DNA from 3 places in the Pseudomonas sp. F220 genome. Region 3 is predicted to be linked to each of the others. Evidence: predicted binding sites of a transcription regulator. Region 3 holds the regulator's gene; each other region holds the start of a gene.
What was found. Region 3 encodes FliA, which starts transcription of late flagellar genes. Its sites were predicted from a motif close to CTAAAGTTTNNNNNNNNNNNGCCGNTAA; they were not measured.
Positions count from the first base shown of each region.

Region 1: ACZYSM_RS12025 (flagellar protein MotY) is a predicted target of FliA. The motif match lies at 4,645-4,672, and genes of this name have one in related genera.
Region 2: ACZYSM_RS22925 (methyl-accepting chemotaxis protein) is a predicted target of FliA. The motif match lies at 3,587-3,614, and genes of this name have one in related genera.

Region 1 is NZ_JBVASJ010000010.1:125,290-132,869, forward strand. It holds gene ACZYSM_RS11990 (molybdopterin oxidoreductase family protein) at 1-291, shown strand, start outside; gene grxD (Grx4 family monothiol glutaredoxin) at 416-757, shown strand; gene bfr (bacterioferritin) at 977-1,447, opposite strand; gene ACZYSM_RS12005 (bacterioferritin-associated ferredoxin) at 1,648-1,866, opposite strand; gene ACZYSM_RS12010 (peroxiredoxin) at 2,181-2,783, shown strand; gene rnt (ribonuclease T) at 2,859-3,536, opposite strand; gene pyrC (dihydroorotase) at 3,533-4,579, opposite strand; gene ACZYSM_RS12025 (flagellar protein MotY) at 4,752-5,660, shown strand; gene ACZYSM_RS12030 (argininosuccinate synthase) at 5,790-7,007, shown strand; gene ACZYSM_RS12035 (hypothetical protein) at 7,174-7,580, opposite strand, start outside.
Region 2 is NZ_JBVASJ010000033.1:19,199-26,778, reverse strand. It holds gene ACZYSM_RS22940 (5-oxoprolinase subunit C family protein) at 1-816, shown strand, start outside; gene ACZYSM_RS22935 (purine-cytosine permease family protein) at 928-2,253, shown strand; gene ACZYSM_RS22930 (transporter) at 2,438-3,460, opposite strand; gene ACZYSM_RS22925 (methyl-accepting chemotaxis protein) at 3,731-5,356, shown strand; gene ACZYSM_RS22920 (hypothetical protein) at 5,481-5,930, shown strand; gene ACZYSM_RS22915 (PepSY domain-containing protein) at 6,115-6,429, opposite strand; gene ACZYSM_RS22910 (glycerophosphodiester phosphodiesterase) at 6,785-7,580, opposite strand, start outside.
Region 3 is NZ_JBVASJ010000018.1:28,025-35,604, reverse strand. It holds gene ACZYSM_RS16815 (protein-glutamate methylesterase/protein-glutamine glutaminase) at 1-808, opposite strand, end outside; gene ACZYSM_RS16810 (chemotaxis protein CheA) at 858-3,095, opposite strand; gene ACZYSM_RS16805 (protein phosphatase CheZ) at 3,174-3,962, opposite strand; gene ACZYSM_RS16800 (chemotaxis response regulator CheY) at 3,985-4,356, opposite strand; gene fliA (RNA polymerase sigma factor FliA) at 4,523-5,266, opposite strand; gene fleN (flagellar synthesis regulator FleN) at 5,263-6,093, opposite strand; gene flhF (flagellar biosynthesis GTPase FlhF) at 6,213-7,532, opposite strand; gene flhA (flagellar biosynthesis protein FlhA) at 7,544-7,580, opposite strand, start outside.

The DNA of each region.
Region 1 (7,580 bases), on a different contig from region 3:
CTGATGCACCCGGATGACCTGGCCAGTCGCGGCCTCAGTGATGGGCAGCGGGTGCGTGTCAGCTCGCGGGTCGGAGCTATCGAAGTTGAAGTGCTGGCAAGTGTTGAGATGATGCCGGGTGTGGTCAGTCTGCCTCATGGTTGGGGGCATGCGCGGCCAGGTGTGCAAATGGGTATCGCTACCGGCCAGCCAGGTGGCAGCGCCAATGACCTTACTGATGAGCGACAGCTGGATGAGCTTTCGGGCAACGCGGCGTTGAACGGCGTGCCGGTTAAAGTGGCGGCGACCTGAGTGCTGCTGGAGAAAATCTGCGATGATGAGTGTCTGTCGGGGAGGCCGAGCATGGCGCTCGGCTTTCCGTTACAATGCGCCACCGTGCCGACAACTGAGTCGGAAAGTTCAGCCGAGGTGCTTCATGGATATCATCGAAACTATTAAAGAGCAGATTGCCAACAACACCATTCTGCTTTACATGAAAGGCTCGCCGAATGCCCCACAGTGTGGCTTCTCCGCGAAAGCCGCTCAGGCCGTCATGGGCTGTGGTGAGAAGTTCGCTTACGTGGATATCCTGCAGAACCCGGAAATCCGCGCCAACCTGCCAAAGTACGCCAACTGGCCAACCTTCCCGCAATTGTGGGTGGGTGGTGAGCTGGTTGGTGGCAGTGACATCATGACTGAAATGGCCGCCGACGGTTCATTGCAGGCCACGATCAAAGCTGCTGTCGAAAAAGCCGCAGCGAACAAGACCGAAGCCTGATCGCTTGATTTGACGCAACCCTGTAATTGTAGGAGCGAGCTTGCTCGCGATAGCCGCGTAGCGGCGGTGTATCAGCCACACCGCGTTATCGTTCACGTTCATCGCGAGCAAGCTCGCTCCTACAGGTAGTGGATAATCACAGCGTTACATAGGCAATAAAAAGCCCCGCCTCTCGAAAGAGGGCGGGGCTTTTTATTACATCGAGATTACGGCGCCAGGTTATTCGCCCATCTGCGATTGCAGGTAGTTCTCAAGGCCAACTTTATCGATCAGGCCCAGTTGGGTTTCCAGCCAGTCGATATGTTCTTCTTCAGACTCAAGAATGTCTTCCAGCAACTCACGGCTGCCGAAATCGCCGGTCACTTCACAGTGAGCGATAGCGACTTTTAGATCGGCGTGGCCGGCTCTCTCGATGCGCAGGTCGCACTCAAGCATTTCCTTGGTGTGTTCACCGATATGCAGCTTGCCGAGGTCTTGTACGTTTGGCAGGCCTTCGAGGAACAGGATGCGCTTGATCAGCTTGTCCGCATGCTTCATCTCGTCGATGGATTCGTGATACTCGTGTTTGCCGAGTTTGTTCAGGCCCCAATCTTCATACATGCGCGCATGGAGGAAGTATTGATTGATCGCGACCAGCTCATTGGCAAGGATCTTGTTGAGATGCTGGATGACTGTAATGTCGCCTTTCATGATGGGAATCCTGCCCTGTATTAACTGTATATAAGGCCGAGTCTGAGCCGCGCCATTACAAGTGTCAAACCTAAGTTATTGAATAATATATGAAAATTAATCGGAATAAGAATGTTTGTGTTCCGCGTCTTGCCCCTAAGCGATTGAATTCTAGGCATAAAAAAACCGGACACTAAGTCCGGTTCTTTAAAACACGCTATTTAAGCGGCGGAAAATTCTACAGGGTAGGGGATCGCTGCCTGGCTGCTTTGCAGTTCGGTCAGGGTTTCGCGTACCACTTGCTTGGCAAGGCATGCGCATTTGCCGCATTGGCTGGCAACGCCGGTGGCTTGGCGCACCTCACGGTAGCTGCAGCAACCGTCAAAGATCGCATCGCGGATTTGCCCGTCAGTGACGCCTGTGCAGAGGCAGACATACATAAGTGAGAACCGTCGCTGGTTGTGGCTCAATTGCGATGGATCTTAATGTTAACGAGAATGATTGTCAAAGTGCTTTCTGAAAGCTTCGCGTCATAAGGGCATGTGGCTGACGAACGGTTTCCCCTTCACGCAATTCCTGAGGAAAATCTAGCGTGACCTTTTTCGGCCTCGAAAAAAACCGCTAAGGACAGGTCAAAAACGCGGTGTATGATGGTCGGCCCTTGCGAAGCGGGTTCGTGTCACAGGGCTGTCGCCTGAGGGTGGCAGGCTGGCGCGAACCCTGTTTTTCACGTTATTACACCAGGAGATATCCAATGAGCGTACTCGTAGGCAAACAAGCCCCTGACTTCACCGTACCGGCCGTACTCGGCAATGGCGAGATCGTAGACAGCTTCACTCTGTCCTCGGCCATCAAAGGCAAATACGGCCTGGTGTTCTTCTACCCACTGGACTTCACCTTTGTCTGCCCGTCCGAACTGATTGCTCTGGACCATCGCATTCCAGATTTCAAAGCGCGCAACGTTGAAGTAGTCGCTGTTTCCATCGACTCCCACTTCACCCACAACGCCTGGCGCAACACCCCGATCAATGCCGGCGGCATCGGTCAGGTTAAATACACCATGGCTGCGGACATCACCCACGAAATCTGCAAGGCCTACGACGTTGAGTCCGAAGGCGGCGTGGCTTTCCGTGGCGCATTCCTGATCGACGACAAAGGCGTAGTCCGTTCGCAAATCGTCAACGACCTGCCACTGGGCCGTAACATGGAAGAGCTGCTGCGTCTGGTCGATGCTCTGCAATTCCACGAAGAGCACGGCGAAGTTTGCCCTGCCAACTGGAAAAAAGGCGACAAAGGTATGACCGCTTCGCCAGAAGGCGTTGCTGCTTATCTGACCGAGAACGCCGGCAAGCTGTAAGCTGCGCGTCAGGTATAAAAAACCCGGCTGAGAGGCCGGGTTTTTTTATGGGTGCGATTTTTTCAGGCGACGTGATCAGTCGTTGAAGTCTTCCCAGCCACCCATTTGTTTCCAGCGATTGACGATGCCGCAGAACAGCTCGGCAGTCTTCTCGGTGTCGTAGCGCGCCGAATGGGCCTCACGACCGTCGAAGTCGATATCGGCAGTCTGGCAGGCCTTGGCCAGTACGGTTTGACCATACGCCAGGCCGGCCAACGTTGCAGTGTCGAAGCTGGAGAACGGATGAAACGGGTTACGTTTCATGTCCAGGCGCGCGACGGCAGCGTTGAGGAAGCCCAGATCGAAGCTGCTGTTATGCCCCACCAGAATCGCGCGTTTACAGCCGTTGGCCTTCAGGGCCTTGCGTACGCCACGGAAGATATCGGTCAGGGCAGTCTCTTCACTGACCGCCATGCGCAGCGGATGATCGAGCTTGATCCCGGTGAACTCCAGGGCTGCCGCTTCGACGTTCGCGCCTTCAAAAGGCTCAACCCGGAAGAAATAGGTGTGTTCAGGGAACACGAAGCCTTTTTCATCCATGCCGATGGTGACCGCTGCAATTTCCAGCAATGCATCGGTGGCACAGTTGAAACCACCGGTTTCAACATCGACGACTACCGGCAGGTAACCACGAAACCTGGCTGCCATCGGATGGCGTGAACCGCCACCACCGTTGTGGCCGTCTTGTTCGTCGTCGAAATGGTCTTCACTCACGAGTGTTTCTCCAGCAGACGCCAGCGCAGTTTTTCACCGGCGCGCAGCGGGATTACAGACAGCTCGCCGAAGGGCAGGCTGGAAGGGGCGGTCCATTCTTCTCGAACCAGGGTGATGCGATCGGTGTTGGCTGGCAGGCCATAGAAGCGCGGGCCGTGCAAACTGGCGAAGCCTTCGAGCTTGTCCAGCGCATTGCGCTGTTCGAAGGCTTCGGCGTACATCTCGATCGCAGCATAAGCGGTGTAGCAACCGGCACAGCCACACGCGGTTTCTTTGGCGTGTTGAGCGTGCGGGGCCGAATCGGTGCCGAGGAAAAACTTTTCGCTGCCACTGGTGGCGGCATCAAGCAGTGCTTCCTGGTGAGTATTACGCTTGAGGATCGGCAAGCAATAGAAGTGCGGGCGAATTCCGCCAACCAGCATGTGGTTGCGGTTGTACAGCAGGTGATGAGCGGTGATGGTTGCGCCAACGTTGGCCGAGGCCTCATTGACGAACTGCACGGCTTCACGGGTGGTGATGTGTTCGAACACCACTTTGAGCGTTGGGAAGTGTTCCACAACCCGACGCAAGTGTTCGTCAATGAACAGCTTCTCACGGTCGAAGACATCGACGTCGCCGCGAGTGACTTCACCGTGAATCAGCAGCGGCATCCCGACTTCGGCCATGGCCGCAAGTGCGGGGAAAATCTTGTCGATGCTGGTGACGCCAGAATCCGAGTTGGTGGTCGCACCGGCCGGATAGAGCTTGGCGGCGTGCACGTAGCCACTGGCCTTGGCCTCGCGAATCTCGGCAGGTTCAGTGCGATCAGTCAGGTAGAGCACCATCAGTGGTTCGAAACGGCTGCCGGCCGGTCGCGCAGCGAGAATGCGCTGGCGATAGGCGTCGGCTTCAGCGGCGTTGCGCACCGGTGGTACCAGGTTGGGCATGATGATGGCGCGGCCAAAAGTGCGCGCAACATCCGCGACAGTATTGGGCAGCACAGCACCATCGCGAAGATGTATATGCCAGTCGTCGGGACGCAGCAGGGTCAGGCGGTCGGACATTGGGGATTCCAGGCGGGTCAAACTGAGGGGAATGCTACCGGAAAAGACTCTCTCAGGCACTCGCTATCAAGTTTTGCAGCAAGCTTCCGATATCCCATAGGTGTGCTGTAAACAAGTGATATGCCGTAAACGTGTGTGTCGGTCTTTTGTGTAGAAGCCAGTGGAGCCTCCCGTGCGCCAGCGTTATTTAGCCTTGCTCAGTGTGTTTGCCAGCCTGCCCGCGATGGCTTTGACTTTCCAGACTCGTCTGGAGAGCATCGAGTGGACGGTCGAAGGCGACAAATTCGAGTGTCGTCTGGCCCAACCCATTACCGATTTTGGCTCGGGTGAGTTCGTTCGACGTGCGGGTGAGCAAGCGACGTTCCGCCTCAAGGCTTACAACTCAATGCTCGGTAGCGGCTCGGCGACCTTGTTGGCGGCCGCTGCGCCTTGGCAGCCGGGGCGTGGCGACATCAACCTGGGGGCGGTGAAAGCCGGTAGCGGTGATGTACTGTTTAACAGCTCGCAGGCGCAGGCCGGCCGACTGTTCAATGGCCTGTTGGACGGTCGCAGCCCGGTGGTCCGCCATTACTCTCGTGACGGTCGCGTTTCTGAAGTCCGTTTGTTGCCGGTCAAATTCAGTAAGGCCTACAGCGACTATCAAGCGTGCACCGCCAAGCTGTTGCCAATGAACTTCGAACAAGTGAAACAGGCCGAGGTCGGTTTTCCGGGTGGGGGTATCGACCTGGATGCGCAGGCCAAGGCCAGGTTGCAGGTCATGCTGGCGTTCCTCAAAGCGGATCCGACCGTCAATCACATCGAGCTCGACGGTCACTCGGATAACAGCGGCAATCGTCTGACCAATCGCGATCTGTCGCGGCGCAGAGCGTTGGCGGTAATGGATTTTTTCAAGGCCAATGGTGTTCAGGAGTCGCAGATTACCCTGCGTTTTCACGGTGAGCGCTATCCTCTGGCACCCAATACCAACTCCGCCAATCGAGCCAGGAATCGCCGGGTCAATGTTCAGCTTGAGCGTGTTGCACCCACCGAAAAGCCGGCCCCACAGGTCAGCTCCGCGAGCAACGCCGCAGCGACTTCCTAAAACGGCTGTAGTCGTCGCGCGTTCGACATAATCTGTCGCTTCGTCGTCATAAGCTGTCGCGCCTCTGTAAATTATCCTGTTTGAACGGTAGACTTGAAGGCTTTCCGTACAACCCGGTGGAGTGATGGCATGGCGGACATAAACAAGGTCGTTCTGGCGTATTCCGGCGGCCTGGACACTTCGGTGATCCTCAAGTGGCTGCAGGATACTTATAACTGTGAAGTGGTGACATTCACCGCTGACCTGGGTCAGGGCGAAGAAGTCGAACCTGCACGCGCCAAGGCGCAAGCCATGGGCGTAAAAGAGATCTACATCGACGATTTGCGCGAAGAATTCGTACGCGATTTCGTGTTTCCGATGTTCCGCGCCAACACCGTTTACGAAGGTGAGTACCTGCTGGGTACCTCCATCGCTCGTCCGTTGATCGCCAAGCGTTTGATCGAAATTGCCAACGAAACCGGTGCCGACGCCATTTCTCATGGTGCAACCGGCAAAGGTAACGACCAGGTTCGTTTTGAACTGGGCGCCTATGCGTTGAAGCCTGGGGTCAAAGTGATTGCCCCTTGGCGTGAATGGGACCTGCTCTCCCGTGAAAAGCTGATGGATTACGCTGAAAAGCACAACATCCCGATCGAACGTCACGGCAAGAAAAAATCCCCGTATTCGATGGATGCCAACCTGCTGCACATCTCCTATGAAGGCGGTGTGCTGGAAGACACCTGGACCGAGCACGAAGAAGACATGTGGCGCTGGACCAAGTCGCCAGAAGACGCTCCGAACGTTGCAACCTATCTTGAGCTGACCTATCGCAATGGCGATATCGTTGCTCTGGACGGTGTTGAAATGACTCCGGCCACCGTCTTGGCCACGCTGAACCGCATTGGCGGCGAAAACGGTATCGGCCGTCTGGATATCGTCGAGAACCGTTATGTTGGTATGAAGTCCCGCGGCTGCTACGAGACGCCGGGCGGCACCATCATGCTGCGTGCTCACCGTGCAATCGAGTCGATTACTCTGGACCGCGAAGTGGCTCACCTCAAAGATGAGCTGATGCCTAAATACGCCAGCCTGATCTACACCGGTTACTGGTGGAGCCCTGAGCGTCTGATGCTGCAACAGATGATCGATGCGTCTCAGGCGCACGTGAATGGTGTGGTTCGTCTGAAATTGTACAAGGGCAATGTCATTGTCACCGGCCGTAAGTCCGATGAGTCATTGTTCGATGCAAACATTGCGACTTTTGAAGAGGATGGCGGCGCTTACAATCAGGCGGATGCTGCAGGCTTCATCAAACTCAATGCGTTGCGTATGCGTATTGCCGCAAACAAAGGTCGGAAGTTGTTCTGATTGATTGAGTGCGAATAAAAAGATGGCCCTGTAATAAACAGGGCCATTTTTTTTCGTAATACATTTAGTTAAAGTCGCCTCGTTCAGTGTGAAGGCTTGAACGATGGTTAGTATGATTTTTCTCATCTGCTTTATGCTGGGTTCAGGTTGATTTGTCATCTATTTTCTATTGTTTCCAAGCTTGAACGTTTAGCGTCAAGGTAAGCGTGCTCAAGTTATAAATCATGTAGCAGGATTGCTTTTCCCTGTCTTTGTTTAGCTTTTTTAGTTCGCTTTGGTTTATAAGTTGAGCAGAATTCTGGTTGGTAAGAAAGATGACGAGGTCAAGGGTGCCTGGTTTTCTGCTTGTCTTCAGACCTGCCGCTGTGATTAGAGTCCCTACGTCTTTTTTTGTGTTGACCTGCCGAGTATCAATGATGTGCAGGCCGTGCAGTGCCTGGGGCAGATGCAAGGTGTGGTGTGCGAATAAATTGATATGGACGGGAGGTGGAGCTTGCCCATTGCGTGATGAGTAGCAGTATTTCTGCTGCCGGAATATAAAGCTCTGTGGCGAGCAGTTAAGCAGTCTTGCAG
Region 2 (7,580 bases), on a different contig from region 3:
GAGTGCACGTTGCTCGGCCCAGAGCTGGAATTTCAGCAGGACGCTTTGGTGGCGGTCTGCGGCGCACACATGACGCCACGGGTCGACGGTGTCGAGATGCACCCCGACACCGCCTTCACCGTGCGCGCCGGGCAGGTGCTGCGCTTTGACTTTCCCAAGGCTGGCGCCCGGGCTTATCTGGCAGTGGCTGGCGGCATCGATGTGCCGTTGGTGCTCGGCAGTCGTTCGACTTACGCCCTCGGTGCGCTGGGTGGTTATCAAGGACGACGCCTGGCGATTGGCGATCAATTGCCGATTGGCATCGACAGTGGCAAGAGCCGCGCCGGGGCCAGTTTGCCGATGGCGTTGCGTCAGGCACTGGGCGGCGAGATCACTCTGCGGGTGGTACCGGGTCTGTATTACCACCGCCTGACTGAATCTGCCGCGGCGAGTTTTTTCGCCGAACCCTGGACCGTCGGCTCGGAAGCGGACCGCATCGGCTATCGCTTCAAGGGCGGTAGTGCGCTGACTTTCCAGCCGCGCGAACAGCCGTTCGGCGCCGGTTCCGATCCGTCGAACATCGTCGACAGTTGTTATCCCATCGGCTCGATCCAGGTTCCGGCCGGGCTCGAACCGATCGTGTTGCATCGCGATGCGGTGTCCGGTGGCGGTTACGCGATGATCGGCACGGTGATCAGCGCTGACCTTGACCTGATCGGTCAGATGCAACCGAATCAAAAGGCCCGTTTTGTCGCGGTGACCCTCGAAGAGGCGCTGGAGGCTCGGCGCTCCTATAAGAAAAAACTCAGTTGTCTGAGCAAGCTGTTCCCGTCCTGATTCTGCCCGCAGCTTGGCGCGGGTAATGCCAAAAGGTTAGCAATCACCGCACTTCGGTGCGGTGGCGGCTGCCCGCGCTTCAACCTTTGATTGGTTTTGGAGTTCACGCATATGGCTGCTTTATCGCAATCGAGTCAAACCGGGCAGGACCCGACCAGCGTTCCGGTCCCGGCAGATGCACGGATGGGCCGACTGTCCCTGACCATGGCCTGGTGGGCCGTGTGCAGCGCGATGTTCTACATCGTGGTTGGCGCGTCGTTGGCGTTGTCCTACGGCACACGTAATGCGCTGATTGGCATGCTGCTGTCGGTGATCAGCTACGGTCTCATCAACTCGGTCCTCAGCCGTTTCGCCATTCGCAGCGGCCTGTCGGTGGCGCTGTTTTCACGGCTGTTGTTCGGTCGCACGGGTGCCTGTCTGGCGACGCTGATCTTCTTCTCCACGGCGATCTATTACGCGGTGTTCGAAGGCTCGGTGATCGCCGTGGCGCTCAATCATTTGTACCCGGAACTGGTCTATCCACTCGCAGCCTTGCTGGTGGTGCTGTACAGCGTGCCGATGATTCTGGGCAGCGTGCAGCACTGGCTGGACAAGCTTAACGGCGTGCTGCTACCGGTCTATCTCGGCGGTTTGCTGTTCGCGGTCGGCCTGTCCATTGTCCGCTATGGCTACCAGCCGCAATGGCTGGATTTCGGTCCAGCGACACCCAGCGCGTTCGGCTGGTGGGATTGTTTCGTCGCCTACATGGGCGTTTGGGTGCTGATGCTGTTCACCTTCGACTACGCCCGCTTCGGCAAGCCTGAAGACGCCACCTACCACGGTCGCTGGAACTTCGGCATGCCGTTTTATGCGGTGACTTTCCTGCTCAACGGCGCAGCCGGGATCTACCTGGTCAGCAGCATTCCCCATGAAGGTGCGCTGAACGAAGTTTCGGTGGTGATGGCGATTCTGCAGTTGATGGGGTTGTGGGGCTTACTGTTCGTCTGGGCTACGCAGACCCGGATCAACACCGCCAATTACTACCTCGCGACGCTGAACATGCAGGCGTTCTTCGCCCGCTTCGGCTTGCGTGGTTCGTACCTGATGTGGGCGGTGGCGGTGGGGTTGATTGTGTATGGGCTGATGCTGGCGGATGTGTTCGCCTATCTGCTCAAGGCACTGGCTTATCAGGGTATTTTCGTGGTGGCGTGGGTGGGTGTTGCGCTTGCGCAAATTCTCTATGGGCGTAGCGATGTGACGGCGATACACAGCGTGGCGGCGTTCAACCCGGTCGGGCTGACGGCCTGGTTTGGCGGGACGGCACTGGGCTTGGTGTTGATGTTTGTGGGAGGCGGGCTGAGCAGTTTTTCGGCACCGTTGACCGGGGTGTTGGCGTTTGGCTTGCAGGTCGGGTTAACGAGCCGGAGTGCGCTTCCCGGGACCGCGCGCATTTCGTAGCAGTTGCCGTCAGGCTACGTCCGGCTGTGAAGCAGTCGTAAAATCAGACACCGCAGTTTTTCAGGTTAACCGTGGAGGCAGGATTTACGACCGCTCTGTCTGACTGCAGCCCAGACCGAACGCAGCCTGGCGGCAGCTGCTACAGGGATTGTGCCGGGCCTGAAATCCTTTAAGCCCACTTGACTCAATAATCCTGCCGTTTGCGAAACGCCCACCGTCCGGCCAGCACGGTAAAGGTCGCCACCAGTGCCACTAGAATCCAGAAACCCTCGGGGTCGCCCGAAAGCGGGATACCGCCAACGTTCATGCCGAAGAACCCGGCAATGATGTTAATCGGCAGCGCCAGCACGGTGACCACGGTCAGGGTGAACAAGGTGCGGTTGCTTTGTTCGTTGAGGTTGGCGGCGATTTCTTCTTGCAACAGCTTGATGCGTTCGCCCAGGGCCATGAGGTCGTTGATGATCAGCGCAAACTCCTCGGTGGACTTGCGCAGCTCCTTGACGTCGTCCTTCTGCAACCACTGCGGTGGGCGGTTGAGCAGCCGTAGCAACGAACCTGGCTCAAGCGCCAACAAGCGTTGCAGGCGCACCAGCACCCGGCGGTTGGCACCCAGTTCGGCGCGGTTGGTGGACAGGCGTGAGGACAATAACTGGTCTTCGATCTGATCGACACTGATGCTGGTTTTACGCACGATCTGGGTCAGCACTTCGCCCTGATCACGCAGCAGATGCACCAGCAGTTCCAGCGGTGAGCGAAAGCGCTCACCGGCCTTCACCGAGGAGCGCAGCTTGTCCACCGAGTGCAAGGGTTGCAGGCGAGCACTGATGATCAGGCGACTGCGGGCGCAGACCCAAAGGGTCGAGATGTCCGAAGACACCATGCTGCTCAGGTTGAACACCACATCGTTGACCACTGCCAGCAGCGCCGAATCGACGTGTTCTATGCGTGTGGAGCGTGAACCTTCATGCAGCGCCTCGAAGAATTCTTCCGGCAACGCCAAATGGGTTTTCATCCAGCGCTCGCAGGCGGCGTGGGCCAGGTTCAGGTGCAACCAGAGAAACTCGTCGGGGTCACCGGGTTGCTGCAAGTATTCCAGAGCCTTGGCCGAATCGATCTCACGGCCGCGTTCGCCTGGGCGAAAACTGAAGCCGTAGAGCAGGCCAAACAGATCAGTATCGCGATGGCTTTGGTCGATGCTGTGGTTCATGGAGTCTCGCTGGCGGGATGTGCCTGTAGGACGTTTCACAGGTTCACTTGAGCCGCATCATGGCAAGGCTGTTTGACAGTTTTGTGACGGTTTGGCGGCGCGAGTCATGACCGGTGGTCGGCCCCATTAAAGAATGCGCACGGCGCGCCGATCACGCTCACGTAACCTTTCGCGTTTGGGCCATAGGCCTGGTTGTTGGTGACAGGGATGTCTGGACGTCATGCATGCCCCTAGATGGCCTGCTTTATCCCTGGCATGAGATCCCATACGATGTTTTTGCAAAAGTCCCTGAGAGCTCAAATCCTGGCGCTGCTGAGCGGCAGCCTGTTCGCGATGTTGTTGATCGCCCTGACCTGCTTTCACTTTCTCTCCAACGGGGTTCAGAGCTATCGAAACCTGATCGAAGGCCCGCTGCATACCTCGCAACTGATCGATGAGGCCAACCTGCAATTCAAGGTTCAGGTTCAGGAATGGAAAAACGTCCTGTTACGTGGCAAGCAACCGGCTGAGCTGGACAAGTACTGGAAGCAATTTGAAGATCGCCAACGCGATGTTCAGGGCATTCTTGGCCAGCTGGCCAGCCAACAGGGAATCGATGCACAGCTCAAGGCACGCATCGAGCGACTGCGTGAAGAACACCGGGCCTTGGGCACGGCCTATCAGAAGGGTCGCGACGCTTATGTCGCAGCGGGTGCTGATCCAACGGCCGGAGACGTTGCGGTCAAAGGCGTGGACCGTGCCGCCAGTGAGCAAATGAGCGAGCTGGTCAACGAGTTACGCAAGCAAGGCACCGAGCAATCGACATTGATCAGCGCCAGCGCCGATCGCACTGTGCTGCTGGGAATTGTGGTGATGCTTGCTTCGGGCCTGTTGATCGGCCTGTTCAGCCTGTGGCTGGTCAACCGCCATCTGGTGGAGCCGATCCGCAAGCTGATCGAGTATGTGGCGCAACTCAGCCAGGGTCGCTTTGCCGAGCGGGTGGCGAGCAATCGTCAGGATGAGTTGGGCAAGCTGGCCGTTGCCGCCAATACGTTAAGGGATTTCCTGGCAGAAACCTTCAGCCATTTGCAGCGCAGTGCCTCGGATCTGGACAGCGCCAGCGGTGAGCTGAATTCGATTGCAAGCCTTATGGCCCAAGGTACCAACGAGCAATTCAACCGCACCGATCAAGTCGCCACGGCGATGAACGAAATGTCTGCCACCGCTCAGGAAGTCGCCCGCCACGCCGCCGACGCGGCGCGGGCTGCCGATGATGCCGATCACTCGGCTCAGCAGGGCGAAAAGGTCATGCAGGGGACGATTCACACCATCACTCAGATGCGCGGTGAAATCGCCAATACCGCCACGGTGATTCGTCGCCTGGAGACCGACAGCGGGCGCATCGGCAAGGTGCTGGAAGTGATCCGGGGGATTGCTGAACAGACCAACCTGCTGGCGCTCAACGCTGCCATTGAAGCGGCCCGGGCCGGTGAGGCCGGGCGTGGATTCGCTGTGGTGGCTGATGAAGTGCGCAGTTTGGCTCAGCGCACCGCGGCGTCGATCATCGAGATCAATCAGATCATCCAGACCGTGCAGACCGGTGCAGTGGATGCGGCCCAGGCGATAGAGAGTGGTCAGTCGCGCAGTGAAGAAAGCGTCGAGCAGGTCACTCAGGCCGGCGCAATGCTGGAGCGCATCACTGCGGCGGTTGAAGCGATTCGAGACATGAACCGCCAAATCGCCACCGCCGCCGAAGAGCAGACCTCGGTGGCCGAAGACATTTCGCGCAATCTCACCGAGATCACCAGCATCGCCAGTACCAATCTGGACAACGTGCAGCGCACCGAAGCGGCGAGCCAGAATCTGCACGGGTTGTCGGGGCAACTGAACGAGGTGACAGCACGTCTGAGTGCATGACCGGACACCTCCAGGTGTGAGTGTGTATCGGCTCGGTGTCCGGGCCGGTACACGATAAATCTAAAGACTGAACGGTTAACGTCGATGATGGATTTATCCCTAAACCTGCATGGATCAACCGCCCATGGTCAGCATCACTTCCGTCTCGATCAACCAGACCCTTTCCACCACTTCCAGCAAAGTCGCGATCAGCGACGGCGCCGACACCAGCAAGACAGACAGCACGTCAGCGTCGGCGGCAGGCACCTCAACGAATGACACAGCGAAGGCCGCAGCGGGCGGTGCACCGGCTTCCAGCGGCAGCAGTTCCAGCAGCACAGAGTCGGATTCGGTGAAGGCCTTGCGCAAGCAGATTGCTGAACTGCAGAAGCTATTGCAGGAGCAACAGCAGCAACTTGAAGCGGCTCAGGCAGGTCAGAAAAGTGATGACGCAAAAGCTGCGGAAGTGGCCGCCGCGCAATCGCAGATCGCAACCACCTCCGGCTCATTACAGACCGCTACTGCCGCGCTTTTGCAAGCCTTGCAGGATTCGAATAGCAGCACGTCGGGGTCACTGGTCAGCACCTCGGCGTAACACCCTGCCGACCCTGTAGGAGCGAGCTTGCTCGCGATGAGGACCTCACAATCAACATTGATGCCGCCCGGTAGTCCGCCATCGCGAGCAAGCTCGCTCCCACATTAGATCTCCAGTGTTGCGAACTACTTGACGCAAAAAAAACGCGCGACCCGAAGGCCGCGCGGCTTTTACCGTGTTCCTGTTACTTGTCTTGTTTATTGCTCAGCACCTGTGCGGTTTTGGCATCCAGGTGTACGTCCCACTTAACACCTTTGGCATCGCTTAGTTCGACCTGGTAGACGTAGGCCGTGCCTTTTTGCTCAAGCTCGGTGTCGGTGATGTTGGCTGCTGTAGTGCCTGGATGCTGGGCGAGGGCGGCCTCGTTGAGTTTTTCCAGGTCCATGATAGTGCCGGCTTTGAGCAGACCTGGAATCAGGTCAGGGCGTACGTCAGCCTGGGCCAGACCAGCAGTCAGCGTCAGAGCGGCAGCAGCGAACAGGGCGGTCAACGTTTTCATGAGTTCTTTCCTTGAGGTGAGCTGTGTCAGTGGGATCAGATTAGCTCGCCGAACTTAATTCACCCTTAATTCCACCTCAGGGCGCTGTACGCCTCAGTTAACCGTGGATCAGACCGTAGTCATGCCCTAATGCCGTTCAGTTAAGCGAATGTGGTCCACTGTAGGAGCGAGCTTGCTCGCGATGGTCGTTAACGATAACGCGTGTTTACTGGCTAAACGCGGCGCTCTTGAGTCCATCGCGAGCAATCGAGCGTCGACCGGCTGCTCCTACAATTTCCTTAACTGAACGGCATTTGGGCATGCCCGAGTGACAGGTGGCCTGTCCACTCGGGTGTCTTCACGGCTGATTGATCACCTAATAGCCGTTAGCCTCCAGTAACTGCGCGACGCTGGCCGGTGCCGGGCGTTTGAAGTACTTGAGCAGCTCGGAGGTGCGGTTGGTGAAGATGCCATCGACACCGGCGTCCATTACCTTCTTGTAATCCACCGGTTCGTCGATGGTGTAGACATGCACCAACAGACCCTTGTCGTGGGTGAAGTTGTTCATCCACGGTTGTACCAGGTCCGAATAGCTTTGATCTCCGCCATCGGTCAGGGCTGCCGAAGGTCCAGTGCCAATGGCTCCTTGAGCCTTGGCGTAATCGACCCATTTCTCGAATTCGGCTTTGTCCTTGGGCTGCTGTTTAGCGTAGTAAGCGGCCTTGTCCTTCTCACCGCTGGCGGCGAAGCTGACGTTGGATTCAGGTTCGATACTGCCTTCACCGACCCACAACAGAAGGATTTTCGGTACCTGCGGCATTTCTTTTTGCAGCAGTTCCAGGCTGCTCTTCTCGAAGGTTTGCAGCACGACTTTGCCTTTTCCCTGGCCGACCGCCACATCGCTTTTCGCCAGTTTCGAGCCGGCCGGGCTCAGCCAGCCACGGTCTTGCAATTTATCTTTCAGGTCACGTTCGATACCTGGAAACTGCTTTGGCTCCTTGGTTTCGATGTACAGCCCGGGTTTGTGCTGCGGGTTGCCTTGCGCGATATCGATGATTTCGTCGAGGGTCAGGATCTTCAGACCGACATACGACGGGCGCGCACGGTCCGGGTGCGCCTTGTTGAACCAACTGCCGGCATCCAGGGTTTTCAGTTCGGCCAGGGTGAATTCG
Region 3 (7,580 bases):
CGGGCGCCAGCAAAGCAAGACCTGGACGCAGAACATCGCCGTCCTCGGCTTCCTTGACACTGATGCGGCACAGCTTGTCCAGGCGCTCGGCAAACGCCTTGGTGAAGGCCGCCGGCATGTGCTGGATCAACACGATCGGCGCCGGGAAGTTTGCCGGGAGCTGAGTCAGCACCCGCTGCAACGCTACCGGGCCGCCCGTAGACGTACCGATGGCGACCAGCTTGTAGGATTTGCGTTTCGGTGCAGGCGAACTCGGGCTGACCGCAGGAGTACGGGCAGGAACCGGTGCAGGTGCGGAACGCGCGGGTGCACTGCTGCCGAAACTGCTGACCGAGGGAGACGGAGACGGTGCGGGCGCGGGTGCAGCCACCGGTTGCGACGCGGGTGTGCTGTAGGCGCTGAAACGACGGTTACTGCGCGAGATACTGTGAACCTTCTCGCACAGCAGTTGCTTGACCTTCTCGGGATTACGCGAGATGTCTTCGAAATTCTTCGGCAGGAAGTCCACCGCACCGGCATCCAGCGCGTCCAGGGTGACCCGAGCGCCTTCATGGGTCAGCGAGGAGAACATCAATACCGGAGTCGGGCAGCGCTGCATGATGTGCCGCACTGCCGTGATGCCATCCATCATCGGCATCTCGTAGTCCATGGTGATCACGTCTGGCTTCAGGGCCAGAGCCTGATCGATCGCCTCTTTACCGTTGGTCGCCGTGCCGACGACCTGGATATTCGGATCCGCTGAAAGAATTTCCGAGACGCGGCGGCGGAAAAAACCCGAATCATCCACCACCAGGACCTTGACTACCATAAACACTCCGTTAGGCAGGACGGGGCAAAACCGCCCCGCACCACCAGAATCAAATACGCCGCGTGGCGTAACGCTTGAGCATGCTCGGGACATCGAGAATCAAAGCGATGCGGCCGTCACCGGTAATGGTGGCGCCGGACATGCCCGGAGTTCCCTGGAGCATTTTGCCCAATGGCTTGATGACTACTTCTTCCTGACCGACCAGTTGATCGACGACAAAGCCGATCCGCTGAGTGCCCACTGAAAGGATCACCACGTGGCCTTCACGCTGCTCTTCGTGAGCGGCGGAGGCGACCAGCCAGCGCTTGAGGTAGAACAGTGGCAGCGCCTTGTCGCGCACGATCACTACCTCCTGGCCATCGACCACGTTGGTGCGCGACAGGTCGAGATGGAAAATCTCGTTGACGTTGACCAACGGAAAAGCGAAGGCCTGGTTGCCGAGCATGACCATCAGCGTCGGCATGATCGCCAGGGTCAGCGGGACCTTGATGACGATCTTCGAGCCCTGGCCCTTGGTCGAATAGATGTTGATCGAACCGTTAAGCTGAGAAATCTTGGTTTTCACCACGTCCATGCCCACGCCACGACCGGACACGTCGGAAATCTCGGTTTTTGTCGAGAAACCCGGCGCAAAAATCAGGTTGTAGCATTCGGTGTCGCTCAGACGATCGGCGGCATCCTTGTCCATCACACCGCGCTTCACCGCGATGGAACGCAGGACATTCGGGTCCATGCCTTTGCCATCATCGGAAATCGACAGCAGGATGTGGTCACCCTCCTGTTCCGCCGCCAGCACCACACGACCACAGCGGGATTTGCCCGAGGCTTCGCGTTCTTCCGGGGACTCGATACCATGGTCGACCGCGTTGCGTACCAAGTGGACCAGCGGGTCGGCCAGGGCCTCGACGAGGTTCTTGTCGAGATCGGTTTCTTCGCCGACCAGCTCCAGGTTGATCTCTTTTTTCAGCTGACGAGCCAGATCGCGTACCAGTCGCGGAAAGCGACCGAAGACTTTCTTGATCGGCTGCATCCGGGTTTTCATCACCGCGGTTTGCAGGTCGGCCGTCACCACGTCAAGGTTCGACACAGCCTTGGACATAGCCTCATCGCCGCTGTTGAGGCCCAGACGGACCAAGCGGTTACGCACCAGCACCAGTTCGCCGACCATGTTCATGATCTCGTCCAGCCGCGCGGTATCGACCCGCACGGTAGTCTCGGCTTCACTGGCCGGCTTTTCTGCTGGCGCAACCGCAGGCGCTCTGGCCGCAACCGGTGCAGGAGCTGCCGATTTTGGCGCTTCGGCCTTGGCTTCAGGTGCTTTTGCAACCGGCTTCACAACCGCTTTGGCGACAGGCGCCGCAACCGCAGCAGTCGCAGCAGTCGCAGCGCCAGACACTTCGGTGAACTTGCCTTTGCCGTGCAACTCGTCAAGCAATGACTCGAATTCGTGATCGGAAATCAGATCACTGCCTGCTGCCTTGGCACTTGGCGCGGCAGCAACCGGCACCGCAGCGATAGCGGTTTCCAGGGCGTCGACCGCAAACGTACCTTTGCCGTGCAACTGATCGAGCAGGGCTTCGAATTCGTCGTCGGTAATTTCATTGCTGGCCACAGCAGCCTTGGGTGCCGCAGGCTCAGCCGGTGCTACCACTGCGCCAACAGCGAACTGGCCTTTACCGTGCAACTGATCGAGCAACGACTCGAATTCGGCATCGGTGATTTCATCGCTACCCGCCGCGACCGGAGCCGGTGCAGCCGCTACAGGCGATTCTGCCTGAGCTTTGACCGCATTGAGCGAGTCGAGCAGCAGTTCGAATTCATTGTCGGTGATATCGCCTGAATCGCTCTGGGCGACAGGCTCGGCAACCACTTCAACAGCCGGTGCAGCATCGGCAGAGGCTGGCTCGGCCAAGCGAGCCAACGCCGCCAGCAATTCCGGTGTTGCGGCAGTGATCGCTGTGCGCTCACGGACTTCGGTGAACATACCGTTCACCGCATCCAGTGCTTCCAGAACCACGTCCATCAATTCCGAGTCGACGCGACGCTCACCCTTGCGCAGGATATCGAAGACGTTCTCGGCGATGTGACAGCACTCCACCAGCTCATGAAGCTGGAGGAAGCCGGCGCCCCCTTTTACAGTGTGAAAACCGCGAAAAATTGCATTGAGCAGGTCCGCATCATCGGGTCGGCTTTCCAGCTCGACCAATTGCTCGGACAGTTGCTCAAGAATTTCGCCGGCCTCAACCAGGAAATCCTGAAGGATCTCTTCATCGGCGCCGAAGCTCATTGGTGGGGTGCTCCTACAGTAGGTCGTGATGACGGTTAATGGCGCGACCGGCATTAACCGTCATCACGACCTAGAAACCTAAAATCCAAGGCTGGAAAGCAAATCGTCTACATCGTCCTGACCGGACATAACGTCTTCACGTTTATCGGCATGAATCTGCGGACCTTCACCCTGAGACAGATGTTTTTCCGGATCTTTTTCAGCGAGGATCGATTCGCGGTCATGTTCAATGCCCGCAAAACGATCGACCTGACTGGCCATCAACACGAGTTTGAGAAGATTGGTTTCGACTTCCGTGACCAACTGAGTCACGCGCTTGATCACCTGACCGGTGAGATCCTGGTAATCCTGGGCCAGCAGGATGTCGTTGAGATTGCTCGACACGATGCGAGTCTGCTGCTCGCTACGCGTCAGGAAACCATCAACCCGCCGGGCCAGTTCGCGAAACTCTTCAGCACCGACTTCACGGCGCATGAACCGCCCCCAGTCCACGCTCAAGGCCTGAGCCTCGGTACTCAAGCCATTGACCAACGGGGTGCTGTTCTCGACCAGGTCCATGGTGCGGTTGGCCGCAGCCTCCGTCAGCCTGACCACATAGGACAGGCGTTCAGTCGCATCCGTGATCTGCGAAACTTCTTCGGCTTGCGGCATATTCGGGTCAATCTGAAAATTGACGATCGCGCTATGCAGCTCGCGGGTGAGCTTGCCAACTTCCTGGTACAGGCCGCGATCACGGGTCTGGTTGAGCTCATGGATCAGTTGCACCGCGTCGCCGAATTTGCCTTTTTCAAGGCTCTCGACCAATTCGTGGGCATGTTTTTTCAGGGTCGATTCAAAATCGCCCTGTGAAAATTCGTTATGCTCCATAGCTCCCCCATGGCGGACGTCATCAACCGATGCGTTCAAAGATTTTTTCGATCTTGTCTTTCAGCGCCTGAGCCGTGAATGGTTTGACCACATAGCCGTTCACACCGGCCTGAGCGGCTTCGATGATCTGCTCGCGCTTGGCTTCGGCCGTGACCATTAACACCGGCAGATGTTTGAGTTTTTCATCGGCTCGTACGTGGCGCAGCAGGTCGATACCGGTCATGCCAGGCATGTTCCAGTCCGTTACCAGAAAGTCGATGCTCCCGCTGTTGAGGACCGGAATCGCGGTAGTACCGTCATCCGCCTCGACCGTGTTGGTGAACCCCAGATCACGCAACAGGTTTTTTATGATCCGCCGCATCGTTGAGAAGTCATCAACGATGAGGATTTTCATGTTCTTGTCCAATTCGACCTCCAAGCAGTCTTAAACGCGCCCAGCACCTGGACACGCCATTCAATCAATTCGGCGTAACACTCAACGACTGCATGGAGCACAACGGGCCGTGACCGGTGCAGCTATTGCCGTACCAGCCTCGTTCGCAGTGTCCCCACACTGCCTGTCAGCGCGCTCGCCACTCCCCCAAACGCCCCCGTAAACGGGCCGCGCACTGGCTGTGTAACTGGCTGACCCGCGATTCGCTGACTCCCAGGACCTCACCGATTTCCTTGAGGTTCAGCTCTTCGTCGTAGTACAGCGCCAACACCAGTCGCTCACGCTCCGGCAAATTGGCAATCGCGTCCGCTAACGCAGCCTGGAAGCGTTCATCTTCCAGATCACGCGACGGCTCGAGATGAGTACTCGCGCCACCCTCGTGCAGCCCTTCATGCTCGCCGTCCTGCAACAGATCGTCGAAGCTGAATAACCGGCTACCCAAGGTGTCATTCAAAATCCCGTAATAATCGTCGAGACTCAATTGGAGTTCGGCCGCAACCTCATGATCTTTAGCGTCACAACCGGTTTTAGCTTCAATTGAGCGGATTGCGTCACTGACCATCCGGGTATTGCGGTGTACCGAACGTGGAGCCCAGTCACCTTTACGCACTTCATCGAGCATTGCGCCACGAATGCGGATACCCGCGTAAGTCTCGAAACTCGCGCCCTTGCTGGCGTCGTATTTAGTCGACACTTCGAGCAAGCCAATCATCCCGGCCTGGATCAGATCCTCGACCTGAACACTGGCCGGCAGACGCGCCAGCAGGTGGTAGGCAATACGCTTGACCAGTGGCGCATAGCGCTCGATCAGTTCGTACTGACTGTCATCACGTGCCGACTTCTTGTAAAGGTTGTAACCGCTGGCGGTCATAGCACCGGTCCTGCTATTTGATGCACTAGCCGCTCGACGAAAAATTCCAGATGCCCGCGTGGATTGGCAGGCAGCGGCCAGGTATCGACCTTCTGGGCAATGGCTTTGAACGCCAGTGAGCACTTCGAGCGCGGGAAAGCTTCATAGACTGCGCGCTGCTTTTGCACAGCCTTGCGCACACACTCGTCGTAGGGAACCGCACCGACGTATTGTAAAGCCACGTCCAGGAAGCGATCCGTGACCTTGGTCAACTTAGCGAACAGATTGCGGCCTTCCTGAGGGCTCTGCGCCATGTTGGCGAGCACACGGAAGCGGTTCATGCCGTAGTCACGATTGAGCAGTTTGATCAGGGCGTAGGCATCGGTGATCGAGGTCGGCTCATCGCAGACCACCAGCAACACTTCTTGCGCTGCGCGAACGAAACTGACAACCGACTCACCAATACCGGCGGCGGTGTCGATCACCAGCACGTCGAGGTTGTCGCCGATATCGCTGAAGGCCTGGATCAACCCGGCATGCTGGGCCGGGCTTAGATGCACCATGCTCTGCGTACCGGACGCCGCCGGGACAATGCGAATCCCACCTGGCCCCTGAAGCAGCACATCGCGCAGCTCACAGCGCCCCTCGACCACATCGGCCAGAGTGCGTTTGGGTGTCAGCCCCAACAGAACGTCGACGTTCGCCAGCCCCAGATCGGCATCCAGCAGCATGACGCGCCGGCCGAGCTCAGCTAGAGCCAGGGACAAGTTCACTGACACGTTAGTCTTCCCGACGCCACCTTTGCCGCCGGTCACCGCGATCACCTGTACGGGATGCATGCTGCCCATGTTCTTTCTTTACCTTGTCTTACTTAGACGGAGGCCACATAACTGGCTGCGCGTTCACCATTGGAACAATGCATGGCAGACCATCGATGTAGGTACACTGCAATCTATTCGTTATTACCTTAGCCGACCCGCTTGGTCGGGCTGTGGTAGAGGTCAGCGAACATATCAGCCATGGCTTCTTCGCTGGGTTCTTCCTGCATCTGCACACTCACCGCACGACTGACCAACTGATGGCGACGTGGTAACTGTAGATCATCCGGAATCCGCGGCCCATCGGTCAGATAGGCCACGGGTAACTCGTGACTGATCGCCAGACTCAACACTTCGCCCAGGCTTGCCGTTTCATCCAGTTTAGTCAGGATGCAGCCGGCCAGCCCGCAACGTTTGTAACTGTGATAAGCGGCGGTTAGAACCTGTTTCTGGCTGGTTGTTGCCAACACCAGATAATTTTTTGACTTGATCCCGCGACCCGCCAGGCTTTCCAGCTGCATGCGCAACGCCGGGTCACTGGCCTGAAGGCCGGCGGTATCGATCAACACCACACGCTTGCGCAGCAGCGGATCAAGAGCCTGCGCCAGGGACTGGCCCGGGTCGAGGTGAGTCACGGAGACATTGAGGATGCGCCCCAAGGTCTTGAGTTGTTCCTGGGCGCCAATACGGTAGCTGTCCATGCTCACCAGCGCGATGTTCTGCGCGCCGTACTTGAGCACATAGCGCGCCGCCAGCTTGGCCAGCGTGGTGGTCTTGCCCATGCCGGCGGGGCCGACCATGGCGATCACCCCGCCCTCTTCCAGCGGCTCGATCTCGGGTGTCGCGATCATCCGCGCCAGGTGCGCCAACAGCATGCGCCAGGCCTGACGTGGCTCTTCAATTTCAGTAATCAGTGCCAGCAGGTCGCGTGACAGTGGACCGGACAAACCGATGCGTTGCAGGCGACGCCAAAGGTTGGCCTGTTGTGGTCGACTGCCTTGCATCTGGTTCCAGGCCAGCGAGCCTAACTGCACTTCCAGCAGCTCACGCAGACCGTTGAGTTCGAAACGCATCGAGTCAAAAGCGCGCTGATCCACGGTAGGTGAAGCGACGGGGGCCGGCGCTGGACGATAGGGTTCAGCGAAGGTTGGCTCGATCAATGGTTCGGCGGCAGTCAGCGGCAAACCGGCGAACAACTGACGATTAGTGGTTGAATCGCCTTCACCGCGCAGGCTCAGTTCAGCCTGGGCCGTGACGATTCGCGATTGGGTTTTGCGCAACTCGTCTTCAAGCTCGATATTCGGCACTCGCGGTGCCAGCGCGGACAGCTTGTAATCCAGGGCAGCCGTCAGCTCGACACCACCGGCGATCCGGCGATTACCAATAATGGCGGCATCAGCGCCCAGCTCGTCGCGAACCAGTTTCATGGCTTGACGCATATCGGCGGCGAAAAAACGCTTAACTTGCATAAACCACTACCTCAGCCGTTGGGCCCTACTGTCGCAACAATGGTCACT